2 regions of the Cytobacillus sp. Bva_UNVM-123 genome follow, and region 2 is predicted to be linked to the other one. Evidence: riboswitches for the same ligand, from Rfam matches in the RefSeq annotation. Region 2 holds a riboswitch; the other holds the start of a gene.
What was found. Region 2 has a riboswitch for glycine ahead of KDN24_RS25800 (phosphoglycerate dehydrogenase). Riboswitches for the same ligand answer to the same signal wherever they lie in the genome.
Positions count from the first base shown of each region.

Region 1: linked by a shared signal. The riboswitch ahead of gcvT (glycine cleavage system aminomethyltransferase GcvT) and the one ahead of KDN24_RS25800 (phosphoglycerate dehydrogenase) in region 2 are both predicted to bind glycine.

Region 1 is NZ_CM177772.1:3,338,378-3,345,854, reverse strand. Features, by position in the region: gene KDN24_RS17165 (YqhG family protein) at 1-770, opposite strand, end outside; gene KDN24_RS17160 (DEAD/DEAH box helicase) at 748-2,436, opposite strand; glycine riboswitch at 2,667-2,757, shown strand; gene gcvT (glycine cleavage system aminomethyltransferase GcvT) at 3,007-4,110, shown strand; gene gcvPA (aminomethyl-transferring glycine dehydrogenase subunit GcvPA) at 4,131-5,477, shown strand; gene gcvPB (aminomethyl-transferring glycine dehydrogenase subunit GcvPB) at 5,470-6,930, shown strand; gene KDN24_RS17140 (rhodanese-like domain-containing protein) at 7,175-7,477, opposite strand, start outside.
Region 2 is NZ_CM177772.1:5,094,122-5,101,598, forward strand. Features, by position in the region: gene KDN24_RS25795 (magnesium transporter CorA family protein) at 1-608, opposite strand, end outside; M-box (ykoK) riboswitch at 789-963, opposite strand; gene KDN24_RS25800 (phosphoglycerate dehydrogenase) at 1,204-2,403, opposite strand; glycine riboswitch at 2,512-2,591, opposite strand; ZMP/ZTP riboswitch at 2,693-2,772, opposite strand; gene KDN24_RS25805 (DUF4190 domain-containing protein) at 2,999-3,283, shown strand; gene KDN24_RS25810 (GTP-binding protein) at 3,658-4,842, shown strand; gene rpmG (50S ribosomal protein L33) at 4,892-5,041, shown strand; gene KDN24_RS25820 (GyrI-like domain-containing protein) at 5,283-5,768, shown strand; gene KDN24_RS25825 (GyrI-like domain-containing protein) at 5,803-6,261, shown strand; gene KDN24_RS25830 (CidA/LrgA family protein) at 6,642-7,046, shown strand; gene KDN24_RS25835 (CidB/LrgB family autolysis modulator) at 7,012-7,477, shown strand, end outside.

The DNA of each region.
Region 1 (7,477 bases), 1.8 Mb from region 2:
AATAATCCACCATTGACAATTGAAATTGAAATTTTGGGTTCATACTGCTCTTTCAATGCGGCTTTTTCAATCTCATAAACTTCTCCTTTTTCGTCCAGCTCTTCATAAAAATGTTCAAGCAGTGTTAAATCTTTATCCCATCTTGCTCTTGCAGCCTCTGCCCAAGAATGATCCTCTAACTCAAGCTGCTCTTTAAGAAATTTCTCCACTCTTAACATCCCGCTTTTTGGCATGATGAGAGGCGAGATGGTAAAGGAGTAATCTGGAATTTTTCGAGTAAGCTTTAATTCTAGTAGCTTATCATGAAAGTTTTCAATCATTTGCCCATTAATTAGTTGTAAACCGATTGATTTAAGTACATCTCGCTTTCTGTCACTTTGATAAGAAATGCGGATATTCATCCCAAGCCATGGTTTTAACGAGGTTTGCGTGACAGGAGAGCGCTGCTGCTCTTCATATAAGCGAATAAAACCGGCAAGCTTTCGTGTTGAAGCGAAAATTTGGTGCAATCTAGGGGAGCCGAAGTGAATAATTTCTCCTTTTAAGTCTTTTGGAGCTAAATTAGGCTCTGTAATGAGCGTAAGGCTCATTGGATTTGGAGTGCCACCAGTTTTCTCTAAATAATGCCAATAAAACGGGCGATTCATCAGTTCTTTATCTAAGTCAATCGTTAATTCTACCGATAGAAATCCTGGACCATTATGGATGATTGTACAGCCATTTGCTTGAAAGTATCGTTCGAGAAAATTATGAATTTCCTGTTGCTGCATTCATCTCACCTTCCCTTAGCTCTTCAGCAAATTGAATCATGGCCGTTAAATTGTCCATCTTAATTTTCATTTCGCCTTCAGAACTGGAATTACCGAAAATATCAACTAAATAGTCTTCAAAATTTCCGAAATCAAGTTTTGTTAGAATATCATCTAAATCACCTATTACTTTTTCAAAAAGATGAATTTTCTCGTATAGTAATTTTAAAATATGCTCTTCAACAGTATCTTTAGTGGCAAAGTTAAAAATATGCACATCCTTTTCTTGACCAAGGCGATGAATACGACCAATTCTTTGTTCCAGCCTCATTGGATTCCATGGCAGATCAAAATTAATAATATGATTGCAAAATTGCAAGTTAATCCCTTCGCCACCAGCTTCAGTTGCAATCAGAACTTGGGCATTCTTCTGGAACAACTCTCTCATCCAATCTTTTTTTCCTCTTTTAAAACCACCTCGAAAAGGAACAGATGTAATATTATGCTGTTTCAGAAACCATTGCAAATACATTTGTGTAGCACGATATTCGGTGAAAATAATCACTTTATCATTAATTTGTTTAATTAGTTCAAGTGCTTTCACGGCTTTTGAATTTTTTTGTACGGTTTCGATGATTGCCATTAAATCATGGATTTTTTTTTCGAATTGTTTCGTTGGATTTTCTTTTCGAGCGAGCATATTTTTTAATGTAAAAAAAACAGCTTCTCTACTGCTGCATGCCTCCCTCTGAAGGGTCATGATTGAAAATGAACTTGAGCTTTGCCAATTTTCATCTCCACGCAGGCTTAAAATAGCGGTATATAATGCTCGTTCCTCAGGGGAAAAATCGATTGGAATCGTTTCGACCGTCCGTTTTTTCCATTGGATGCCTGTATCCTCTCGACGATTTCGAATCATTACTTTATTCACAAGTGCTTTTAAACGCTCATCATCATTTAAGCTTCGTGAATCCTTGTGATATTTCTCGTAGAAAACGGATTCACTCCCTAAATGACCGGGCTTTAGGAGAGAGACTAAATTGAAAATCTCGCTAATCCGATTTTGAATAGGTGTTGCAGTTAATAATAAGCAAAATTTCTTTTTTAAGTTTTGAACGAACTCATAGTTTTTCGTTTTATTATTTTTCAGTTTATGTGCCTCATCAATAATAATTAAATCATAGTCTTGTTTATAAATAATATCGCGATGGGGATTGCGTTTAGCTGTATCGATTGAAGATATGACGACATCACATTGATCCCAAACATAGCTTTTTCGCTGTATGACCGCAGGGATGAAGAATTTCGTGTTTAGCTCAAAGGCCCATTGTGTAACGAGTGAAGCGGGTACAAGTATCAATACTTTTTTTACAAGTCCGCGAATCATATACTCTTTTAAGATCAATCCAGCTTCAATCGTTTTTCCTAATCCGACTTCATCAGCGAGAATTGCCTTTCCATTCATGTTTTCGACAACTTGCTTTGCCACTTCCAATTGATGTGGCAAAGGCGTAAGTCCTGATAAATGCTTTGGGGCTTGTAATCCCTCAAATTCAGGAATGATCGTATGACTTTCTGCCTCCATTGTTAACTTATAAAGTTCCCAACATCCCCAAGGCCCATCCTCCTCTGTCCGTTTTAAAAAATCGTTTTGCCAGAGGGACTCAAATTTGATCTGTACAGGCATGAAAACAACTCCTTGCTCAAAAGCAATTCTAATGGTAGGATTAGAATAGCTTTGAAAGTTTTGAAATTTGCCACATTCATTTGTTTATCGTTTAACGATAATGATTTTCCATTTTGTTTTACCAGCAGGGCTTATGTAACAATCTGTTTTGGAAACTAGTTGATTATGTAGTCCTATTAAATGCTATTTTTTCTTAGTATGAACCAACTTGGAAAATTTTATAAATGCGGATGATGACAAGGGGAGAGACTACTTATGTAGCGCCGAAGGAGCAAGCAATGAAATTGTGAATCTCTCAGGCAAAAGAACTCTTGTTTGACGTAGCTCTGGAGAGTGCTCTTTTTTTCTGAAAGTGTGAATTTTGAAGCTTGATAAGCTTGTGAGCTTCAAATGATCGATTCTATTCAAAAAGGGGCCACCAAAGGGGAAAGCCGTTTAACGGTAAACTTTCAGGTGCAAGGACAGAGATCTTCTCATTTTTAGAGGGGGTTTTCTGTCCTTTTCTTATGAAGAGCTCCTTTCTATTGGCGAATTTCTAAGCTTTACAAAGGATAAAAGGGGGATGAGTAAATGTCACAGTTAAAACGTACACCATTGTTTGATGTATATAAAGACCATGGTGCGAAAACGATTGACTTTGGGGGCTGGGATCTGCCTGTTCAGTTTTCAAGCATTAAAGAGGAACATGAAGCAGTTCGCACGAAAGCTGGATTATTTGATGTGTCTCACATGGGTGAGATTGTTGTAAAGGGGCCAGACAGCTTTCAATATCTTCAAAAAATGATGACGAATGACATCTCAAAATTAAAAGAATTCGGTGTCCTGTATACGGCTATGAGTTATGAAAATGGCGGAACAGTAGATGATTTGCTCGTCTATAAGTATGCAGATGATCATTATTTATTAGTTGTAAATGCTTCAAATATTGAAAAAGACTATAAATGGCTAAGTGACCATCTTGAAGGCGATGTACAAATTGAAAATATTTCTGATAAAACAGCTCAAGTTGCCATCCAAGGTCCATTAGCTGAGCGGGTGCTTCAAAAGCTGGCTAGTGAAACAAACTTAGCAAATATCGGATTTTTTAAATTCCAAAATGATGTAGATTTAAATGGTAGAAAGGCACTCGTGTCTAGAACTGGCTACACAGGTGAAGACGGCTTTGAAATTTATTGTGGTAACGAGGACATTGTTTCCATTTGGAAGGATATTTTAGAAGCTGGGCAAGAGGAAGGAGTCATTCCATGTGGTTTAGGTGCTCGTGATACGCTCCGATTTGAAGCAAATCTTGTCCTTTATGGCCAAGAAATTTCTCAAGATATTACACCGTTAGAAGCGGGTATTGGCTTTGCGGTTAAAGTAAATAAAGATGCTAACTTTATCGGAAAAGAAGTATTGTTAAGCCAAAAAGAAAATGGTTTAAATCGAAAGATAGCTGGTATTGAAATGATTGATCGTGGAATTCCTCGTCATGGCTATCCTGTTTTCATAGGTGAAGAGAAGATCGGAGAAGTGACAACAGGTACACAATCACCAACATTGAAGAAAAATATTGGATTAGCTCTATTGAATACGAAATATACAAATATTGGAAATGAAGTGGAAGTAGAAATTCGTGGAAAGCGCCTAAAAGCAATTGTGGCACCTACACCTTTCTATAAAAGAGAAAAATAATAAAAGGGGGAGATTATATGATGAAACATCGTTATTTACCGCTGACTGAGTCAGATAAGAAAGAGATGCTCGATGTTATCGGTGTGAACTCAGTTGATGAGTTATTCAATGATATTCCTGAACGAGTAAGGTTTAAAGGCGAATACAATATTAAACCAGCAGCAACAGAATCTGCGCTAATGAAAGAATTAGCTGGATTGGCTCAAAAAAATGCAGATTTAAAAAACAACACTTCTTTTTTAGGAGCAGGTGTTTATGATCATTATATGCCAGTCATAGTCGATCATGTTCTATCCCGTTCAGAGTTTTATACAGCATATACACCATATCAGCCTGAAGTTTCCCAAGGGGAGCTACAAGCCATTTTTGAATTTCAAACGATGGTTTGTGAGCTGACAGGTATGGAAGTTGCGAATGCTTCTATGTATGATGGCGGCACCGCTTTAGCCGAAGCTGCCATGTTAAGTGCAGGACATACTCGCCGCAAAAAGGTGTTAATATCAACTACAGTTCATCCTGAGTCTAAGGAAGTTTTGAAAACTTATGCGAAGGGTCAATACATTGAAGTTGTTGAAATTCCTCAAAAAGAAGGAGTTACAGATGTTGAGGCTCTTAAAGAATTGATTAATGAAGATGTTGCTGCGGTTATTGTACAATATCCGAACTTCTTAGGTAGAATCGAGCCATTAAAAGAGCTTGAGGAAATCATTCATGCACATAAATCCATGTTTGTTGTTTCAAGTAATCCACTTGCACTAGGTGCACTAACACCACCAGGGAAATTTGGAGCGGATGTAGTCGTTGGTGATGTACAAGTATTTGGCATTCCAACTGCATTTGGTGGACCACATTGCGGGTATTTTGCTGTAACAAATAAATTAGTACGAAAAGTACCGGGTCGTCTTATTGGTCAAACGGTTGATGAGGAAGGCCGCCGTGGCTTCGTTTTAACATTGCAAGCTCGTGAGCAGCATATTCGTAGAGAAAAAGCGACTTCTAATATTTGTTCAAACCAAGCCCTTACGGCTTTAGCTGCATCTGTCGCAATGACAGCATTAGGTAAAAAAGGTGTCAAGGAAATGGCGCTTGCGAATTTTCAAAAAGCGAATTATGCGAAAAAACAATTCAAAGAAAACGGGTTTGAGATTGTCTTTGATGGCCATTCTTTCAATGAATTTGTTGTAAAATTAAATGCCCCTGTTAAAGAAGTAAATGTAAAGCTTCTTGAAAAAGGAATCATTGGTGGTTATGATTTAGGCCGAGATTATTCCGATTTAAAAAATCATATGCTCGTTGCCGTTACAGAATTAAGAACGAAGGAAGAAATCGATACATTTGTTAAAGAAATGGGGGAGTACCATGCATAAGGACGATCAAGCACTCATTTTTGAATTAAGCAAACCTGGTCGCATTGGGTTTAGTCTCCCGGAAATGGATGTTCCGGAAACTGATATTAATGAGCTAATTCCAGAGGGATATTTCAGAGTGGAAGAACCAGAGCTTCCAGAAGTTTCTGAGCTAGATATTATGCGTCATTACACTGCACTTTCTAAACGTAATATTGGTATTGACTCAGTCTTCTATCCATTAGGTTCATGTACAATGAAATATAATCCGAAGATTAATGAAAATGTAGCGCGTTATAATGGATTTGCTCACTTGCATCCTTTGCAAGATGAAAGCAGTGTTCAAGGTGCATTAGAACTTATGTATGACCTGCAACAGCATTTAATTGAAATTACTGGTATGGATGAAGTGACCCTTCAGCCTGCAGCAGGCTCGCATGGAGAATGGACAGCCTTAATGATGGTCCGTGCTTTCCATGAAGCAAACGGTGATTTTAACCGGACAAAGGTCATCATTCCTGACTCAGCACATGGTACGAACCCTGCTTCAGCAACAGTAGCGGGCTTTGAAACCGTTACGGTTAAATCGACTAAAGATGGCCTTGTTGACATTGAGGATTTACGTCGTGTTGTTGGTGAAGATACAGCAGCACTAATGTTGACAAACCCAAATACAATCGGTTTATTCGAAGAACATATTCTTGAAATGGCTGAAATTGTTCATGGTGTAGGTGGAAAACTGTATTATGATGGAGCGAACTTAAATGCAATTATGTCTAAAGTTCGTCCAGGAGATATGGGATTTGACCTTGTTCACCTGAATCTTCATAAAACATTTACTGGCCCACACGGCGGAGGCGGACCAGGCTCAGGTCCTGTTGGTGTAAAGGCAGATTTTATTCCTTATCTTCCAAAACCAGTCATCACGAAACAAGGCGATAAATATGTATTTGATTATGACCGTCCACAATCCATTGGACGTGTTAAGCCATATTACGGAAACTTCGGGATCAATGTTCGTGCCTATACGTATATTCGTTCAATGGGACCAGACGGCTTAAAAGCTGTAACTGAATATGCAGTATTAAATGCAAATTATATGATGAGAAGATTGCAGCATGCCTATGACCTTCCATTTGATAGACATTGTAAGCATGAATTCGTATTAAGTGGAAATCGTCAAAAGAAACTCGGCGTACGTGCTCTTGATATCGCTAAACGTCTCATAGACTTCGGCTATCATCCACCAACAATCTACTTCCCATTGATTGTGGAAGAGTGTATGATGATTGAACCGACTGAGACAGAATCGAAAGAAACGCTCGATGCGTTTATCGATGCTATGCTTCAAATTGCGAAGGAAGCAGAAGAGAATCCAGAAATCATTCAAGAAGCACCACATAATACAGTTGTTGGTCGTCTTGATGAAACACTTGCTGCTCGTAAGCCGATTCTTCGCTATCAAAAACAATAATCTTATTACCTCCCTAAAAGGGAGTTCAATAAGACTTAAAAATAAAGCTGGAGAAGAAAAAGATTTCATTTTCTTCTCCAGCTTTTATTTACTTATAAGCTTTTAAATGATCTAGCAAGGTTGGAAAATTTATCGGAATTTCAATCGAAGTTTGATAAAGGGTAAAATCGAAATCCCCCAACTCTTTTAATAATAATGTAACCGTAAAGCAAAACCATCTATTGGTTTAACATGATCATTTTTGCTATTTTGTTTTCACTTTTCCAGTCCATTTTTTAAAGCCGCCTTGGAGTTGTGAAAGGTCTTTATAGCCTCTGCGATATAAAAATTGTGCTGCTCTCCCACTTCTCATACCGCTTTGACAATATAAATAAACGGGTTTGTCGGGACGAAGCTCTTTCATTCGCATTTTCATTTGTGAAAGTGGAATATTTCTCGCTCCGAGAATATGACCGTTGTCAAACTCATTTTGTTCGCGAACATCGATTAATTGGGCTTTACGGTAACCCTCGCGAAATTGTTCTTCTGTTAGTGTTTTAACGATTTT
Region 2 (7,477 bases):
TCGAAATTTATCATTCTTGAAAGCTTCTGCATCATCATACGATTGACTTTAAGTGCCTTTGTAAAAAAAACAAGACTCTTTTTTATATTGAATAGAGTATACACTTCACGATTATTTATAGATTTTTGTATCTTCTTTTCCGCTTCGATGATTTTTTGATTAAGATCATCTAACGAATGTAAATAATAATGCGCAGATACAAGCAATATCTGTAAAGTTAAATATGTTTTCCTATTTGTAAAAATCGGCTTTACAAATTGCTTACTAAATTCCTGTAAAATTGGATGATTAATCCGACATATGGAAACAATTACATTGTTCGTTTGAATGATACCGATTGGAACTGTACGGAATGGTTCAGTTCCACCAATTTCTACTTCTAACGGTACATTGATAATAAGCATTAAACCATTTTCATTCTTTTTAATACGGGAGCGTTCATCAGAATCAAGGGAGTCGCGGATAAAGTCATCCGGTATTCCATGGCGGCTTGCGATATACTGTATCTCTTCTTCTGATGGTTCAGTGAGATGTATCCAGCAGCCCTGATAGATCTCAGACTGTTCTTGAAGCAGCCCTTTGTCATCGCTTTGATAAATTTTAAACATCGAAATGTCCTCCTCATCTGCTTGATTGAAACAGATTTAAGTTTTACAAAATTACTATCACAATCGGTTATACTGGGACTATCCATCCTAACCCCCTCCTTTCTTGAGAAAAAATTAAAAGACCCTCCAGGATACCTAGAGGGTCTAAATGAACGCACACAAAAAAGCACTCGTATTTTCACATTTCCCCCTAGTCGAGTTTTAGCACTATACACCGTAAAGAGTGATCCATTCACTCTTAGCCACATTATGAAAAGCCTTAATCCGGCAATTCCTGTTCTACCCATGGGCATCTTTCGATATTTCTGGGCAGTGGCCTATGTTTGCATAGGAGCCTCACCTAACGAGGTTATTTAATTCTCCACGCAATCGTAACGCCCTCCTTTCTATTTGTCAAGGGATAAATTTTTTGGCACAAGTCACCTTATTAGTTGGAAAAAGTAAAGACGAATAATCGATGCCGCCAAAAATTGAAATGTTTAAGTTGATCGACGTACTGCTTTCCTGCTCTGGTTTGCCCTTCCCACAAAAAATCCCCCACCCATTTTGCTACTTTGAAATGAGTGGGGGATTGATTTAACTAAAAAAATAAATTTTAAATAATCCGTACAGTTACCATGCCTTCAGTGTCATTGATTTTCTCCATTAAACTAGGAATAACATCGCCGTTTATTTTTTCATCTAAATCAATAATCGTATAAGCATAGTCTCCTCGACTCCTATTAATCATGTCTGCAATATTTAAATGGTAGTTGGAGATAGCTAGTGTAATCTTGCCGACCATATTTGGTATGTTTTGATGAAAAGCAGTGATTCGACACTTTCCTGTATAAGGTAAAGAGGCGTTAGGAAAGTTCACTGAGTTTTTTATATTTCCAGTTTCCAAAAATTCCTTCACTTGACGACTTGCCATAATAGCACAGTTCTCCTCAGATTCTACGGTAGACGCACCAAGATGTGGGATTGGAACAACATTTTTCATTTTCAATACAGTGTCATTTGGGAAGTCTGTAATATACTTGCCAATTTTCCCATTTTCAAGGGCCTTCGCCATATCCTCTTCATTGACAAGCTCACCGCGAGAAAAATTCAAAATATAAGTGTCAGGCTTCATAATACTAAAGGCATCAGCATTAAACATTCCCCTCGTGTCATCTGTTAGCGGTACATGTACAGTAATATAATCAGCTCTAGCAAACAGTTGATCGATCGTCATTGCCCGCTGGATGTTGCGGGATAAATTCCATGCTGTATCAACTGATATAAATGGGTCAAACCCAATTACCTCCATATCTAAATCAAGCGCATCATTTGCGACGAGTGCACCGATCGCACCTAGACCAATTACACCTAATGTTTTTCCCTTAATTTCTTTTCCGACAAATTGTTTTTTCCCTGCTTCCACGAGCTTAGAAATTTCGGCTCCTTCCCCTTCTAATGACCTTACCCAGCTTACTCCAGCAAAAAGATTACGAGATGAGGCCATTAAGGAAGTTAAAACAAGCTCCTTTACTGCATTTGCATTGGCACCAGGCGTATTGAAAACCACTATTCCTCTTTCTGTGCATGTATCGACTGGAATATTATTAACACCCACTCCTGCCCGTGCTATCGCCTTTAATTGAGTACCTAATTCCATTGCATGCATGTTAAAGCTGCGAACAACGATCGCATCAGGGTTATCGCTCTCATGATCGAGTGTATAATCATTCTTACCGAAAACATTTAACCCGCTTTCTGCAATATTGTTTAACGTTTTAATTGTTTTTATTTTATTTAAAGTCGTTGTGTTCATGTTATTTTCTCCTCTTTATTATCCATGAATTTTAATAATCTAATAAAAAAAGAGATTGGTGGTCTCCAATCCCTTCAGACGTCAAAAATAACAAATGAACATGGTATTTGTTATTCTTCTGTCCTTTTGCCTGAGATTTTGAACCCTTCGGCGCTGCAGATCTCTGCACCCTCTCCAGAAGCTGCTCCTGCTATAGTGTCACCCATAACAATCGTCGCATTTACAATATTTAGTTTTTGGTAAGTGAAATCTCCTCCTTATAGCATAAAGAGGCAAGGGATCATTCCCTTACCTCTGCCCAGGCGATCGGCTCAACGACACTATGTGCTCCCTTACGGTTATCCGTTTTCGCCAGTCACACATAGCCATTTTATTTCCTTTATCTTACCAAATACATTGGGAACGTTCAACCAGAAAATCCCTTTAAAAAAACATTATTATTTCGCTCCCATTAAAAATATTAATTGTATGTATAATATGTCAAAATACCCCGAAAATTGTTGACAGAATCCAATAATAATTCTAAATTATAATATAGTGGTAAATATATCCTATAAATATATATAACTACCAAATTTGGAAAGGGGTGAATAAAATGAATAATGAACAAACTCAAACAGTAATCGTACAAAAAGCAGAAGGTAATGGATTAGCGGTTGCTGGATTAGTTTTAGGTATAATTGGTGTTGTATTAAATCTAATTCCTTTCATTCCTTATATTCTAGGAATATTAGCAATCATTTTTGGTGCGATTGGAATGAAGAGCACAGTAAAAAGAGGGATGTCTATTGCGTCCATTATTTTAGGTGCTGTTTCGATTGGATTAAAATTATTATTTTGGATAGGCGTTGCTTCATTAGGTTCACTTGGCTCATTATAAGTCATTATTTTTATATTTTAACAATTCTTTTTAGGCGACTGAAATTCAGTCGCCCATTTTAATGTATCTTTGTAGGTGAAAAAACTTTTATTCGACTAAAATTACGATTAGCAACTATCCACGTACTTCTAAACTTAACAAGTGTAGCTCGAACTCACTATCCTTCAGAACACTTACTGATTAAACACCCTCTCTTGCTTTCTAAAAAAAAATGTACTACAATATAAATCGTAATCATTACGTTTTATATCAAATGTACTTAACTTAAACGAATTAATACCTCCTAATAAAGTTTCGATATAAATTCATCTTATTTGTATCGTAGTATACTTTTTAAATCGTAATGATTACGTTTAATGAATTGAGGTGAATACATGTTAACCAAATTACCCGTTACCGTTTTAAGTGGATACTTAGGCTCAGGAAAAACAACATTACTAAATCATGTATTATCAAATCGTGAGAATAAAAAAATTGCAGTGATTGTCAATGATATGAGCGAGGTCAATATTGATGCATCTATGATTAAACAAGGCGGCTTCTCTCGGACGGAAGAGAAATTAGTTGAGCTTCAAAACGGCTGCATTTGCTGTACATTAAGAGAGGACTTAATTATTGAAGTACAAAGGCTTGTGCAGGCAGGAGATATTGATTACATCTTAATTGAATCAACTGGCATTTCAGAACCTATTCCTGTCGCTCAAACCTTTACATATGCCGATGATGTCCTTGGAATAAACTTATCTGATTTTTGCAGACTAGACACGATGGTCACAGTCGTTGATGCGAATCGTTTCTGGCATGATTTTGCTTCAGGTGAGAGCCTGCTTGATAGAAAGCAAGCAACAGATGAGATGGATACCCGCGAAGTGGTGGACTTATTAATTGATCAAATTGAATTTGCGAATGTCATCATTTTGAACAAAATTGATTTAGTGGATGAAGAAAGCATTCAAGAACTTAAAGCCGTTTTGCAAAGGCTAAATCCAGATGCAAAATTGATTGAAAGCTCATATGGACAAGTAGCACTTAATGAAATCTTAAATACCCATTTATTTGATTTTGAAGATGCAAGCCAAGGGGCTGGATGGATAAAAGAATTAACAGAAGAACATATACCAGAAACAGAAGAGTATGGGATTTCTTCTTTTGTCTATCGAAGAAGAAGACCTTTCCATCCGGAACGATGGACAAACTGGCTTGATGATTGGCCAGCTGACATTGTTCGTGCGAAAGGATTTTTTTGGCTTGCCACTCGAAATGACATGACTGGATTAATCTCTCAAGCTGGACCATCTATTATATTGCAAGGTGCCGGGGAATGGTTGGCTGCTTATCCTGAAGAGGAAAGAGAACAAATTTTACAAGAAGAACCAGAGCTCTTGGAAAATTGGGATGAAACTGTTGGAGATCGCATGAATGAGCTAGTTTTCATTGGTATCGATATGAACCGAGAGGAGATTGAACATTCATTAGATGCCTGTTTATTAACAGATGAAGAAATGCAAATGGACTGGAGTACATTCATGGATCCGCTCCCACCGTTCTCTGCAGATTAATACCCTGTAAGACCCACCTAACAAAAATTGTCATGAAAGGAGTCAAATAATGAGAGTAAACATCACTTTAGCCTGCACAGAAACAGGCGATCGCAATTATATTACAACTAAGAATAAAAGAAATAATCCCGAACGTATTGAGCTTATGAAATACTCCCCTCGCCTAAAAAAGCACACATTACACAGAGAAACAAAATAAACGTCGAATGGAGAAGTAGCTAGACTAATCTAGCTGCTTTCTTTTTTTATTCGACGAAACTAGCAGCAACCCCTTATAAATTTTAATTTTCTGATAAATCAAAAGGAAAAACTAGACAAATGGCGAACATACCTATTGGATAGAAATATTGTTCTATCATAAGCCCCCTTAACTACACCAGGCAATATCACCAAAAAGCAGTGGGAGATTATTTAATAAAGGAAAAAAGGAGATGTAAACATTGGAACCCAAAGTTATAAAGTTGAATTCATTTCAAGTAATGGGCTATCACTTTGAGGCAAATCTTCAAGAAATTGAAAAAGAAGGACTAGGTAAGAAAACACTATTAAAATTACAAGAAAACGCAGATCAATTTATAAATAAAAGCGGAGATCACATTTATTTAGTGCAAATATACCCTATGAAAGAAAATTTCAATGCTAATGTAGATAAATTCACACAAATTATTGGTTTTGAAGTATCTGATTCAAGTAATATCCCAGAAGGAGCAATCCTCCATACGCTAGAGGAGAATTTATATGTAAAGTATACACATCGAGGGCTCGAAGCAGATTTGCACAAAACATATGATTACCTATACGGCAAATGGTTAATGGACAATGGCTACTTTCCAATTGGGTATGATGCCGAGTTATGGGATGAACGATATAAACCTTTTGATCCAGAAAATGAAATCGATCTGTTCATTCCTGTTAAAAAACAGTAGAGTCATTATGGAATTTTAAGGAGGATGATAAAGAATGAAATTAGAAAAAGTTGATTTTCAAATAATCGGAATAAAGCATACGGCCAATTTTGCTGAGTATCCTACCATCATCCCTGATAAAGTTCAACAAATGCAGAGACGTGAAAATGAATTATCAAATGTAACAACGAAAAGAGTCATTGTGTACGAGCCTAAAAAAGATCGTCATCACGATACGGGTTATTTCTATACAGGAGTAATTGTAAAGGAAGAAAATAAGAACATCCCCGATGATATGGAAGCTCTACATTTAGCGGGTGAATATGCGGTGCTCGAAACGATCTTCGATGGAAATCGAATGGGTGAATTTTACACAAAATTGGATCAATGGATTTTGGAAAATGGCTATCGGCATAAGCAAGATGAGTTAATCATTGAAGTTTACGAAGAAAAGGACGGCGAATTAGCTCTCACTATCTACATGCCTTTTTCACAAATAATACGATCATCTTAAACAGATAAGAAGAAGTAACTGACCCCCCTTCCCTCCAACAAAAAAATAATTGAGATTTCCAGCTCTACAATATAGAAATATTTCCGGTCAAGACTTTCTGGCAGGAGTTAGTGGTCAGTCGGTGCATTTTTTAAAGGTGTGGCTCTGTATTGAACCACACCTTGCCCCTTTTCTCAAAATTTCCATCAATCCTCTGTGCTTCTTATTATCTCATAAACTATCAATTAGAATACACATTCTTCTGCTTCAAATGATCTTGCCTATTTATTTACCCTTCTTGCATACAAAATTTGAATGGCTGGCATCCAGATTTTTTATTTTACCTATCCCATTTTCAGCAGTACACTTAGAAAGGAAAACAACTTAGAAAGGTGAACAGCATGAAGAAATTATTAATCGGATGTACTCAAATTCTCCTATTATGTGGTTTCACTTATGTAATGGGAAAATTATCAGGATTCCTTCATCTTCAAATACCAGGAAGTATAATAGGGTTTATCGTTTTGTTTATTCTTTTACAGACAAAAATCGTTAAATTGAAGTGGATTGAAGTTGGAGGAAGCTGGTTAGTTACTGAACTGCTTCTATTTTTTATTCCATCTGCCGTTGGAATGATTCATTATCGAGAGCTACTATTGGACAACGGTTTAAAAATTATCTTTATCCTTATCGTCAGCTCTTCTGTCGTCATGATTTGCTCTGGTTTAGTAGCTGAAAAAATGACAGCACGAAAGGAGTCAAAAGTAGAAAATGCTGACACTACTTTGTTTCATTCTCACCGTTAGTACTTATTGGGGAGCTAAATGGTGTTACCAAAAAACGAAAAAGGTGTATCTGTCACCATTACTTATCGCACCTCTCGTCATCATACTCATCTTAATACTTTTTAATATAAACTATGAAACATATAATCAAGGGGCTAAGTGGCTTACGATCATTTTACAACCTGCAACCGTCGCATTGGCGATTCCACTGTATCGCTATTATCCGGTACTAAAAAAATATTTCCGTGAAATTTTTGCAAGTGTATTGCTCGGGTCCATAATCGCTATTTTCGTTTCGTTTTTCTTAGCAAAGCTTGTGCATTTAAATCAAGACTTACTTGCAAGTATAATCCCATTTTCCATTACAACGCCGATAGCGATGGAAGTTTCAGATAAAATTGGTGGCATACGTACGATTACAGCTGTTTTTGTCATTATGACTGGTATTATCG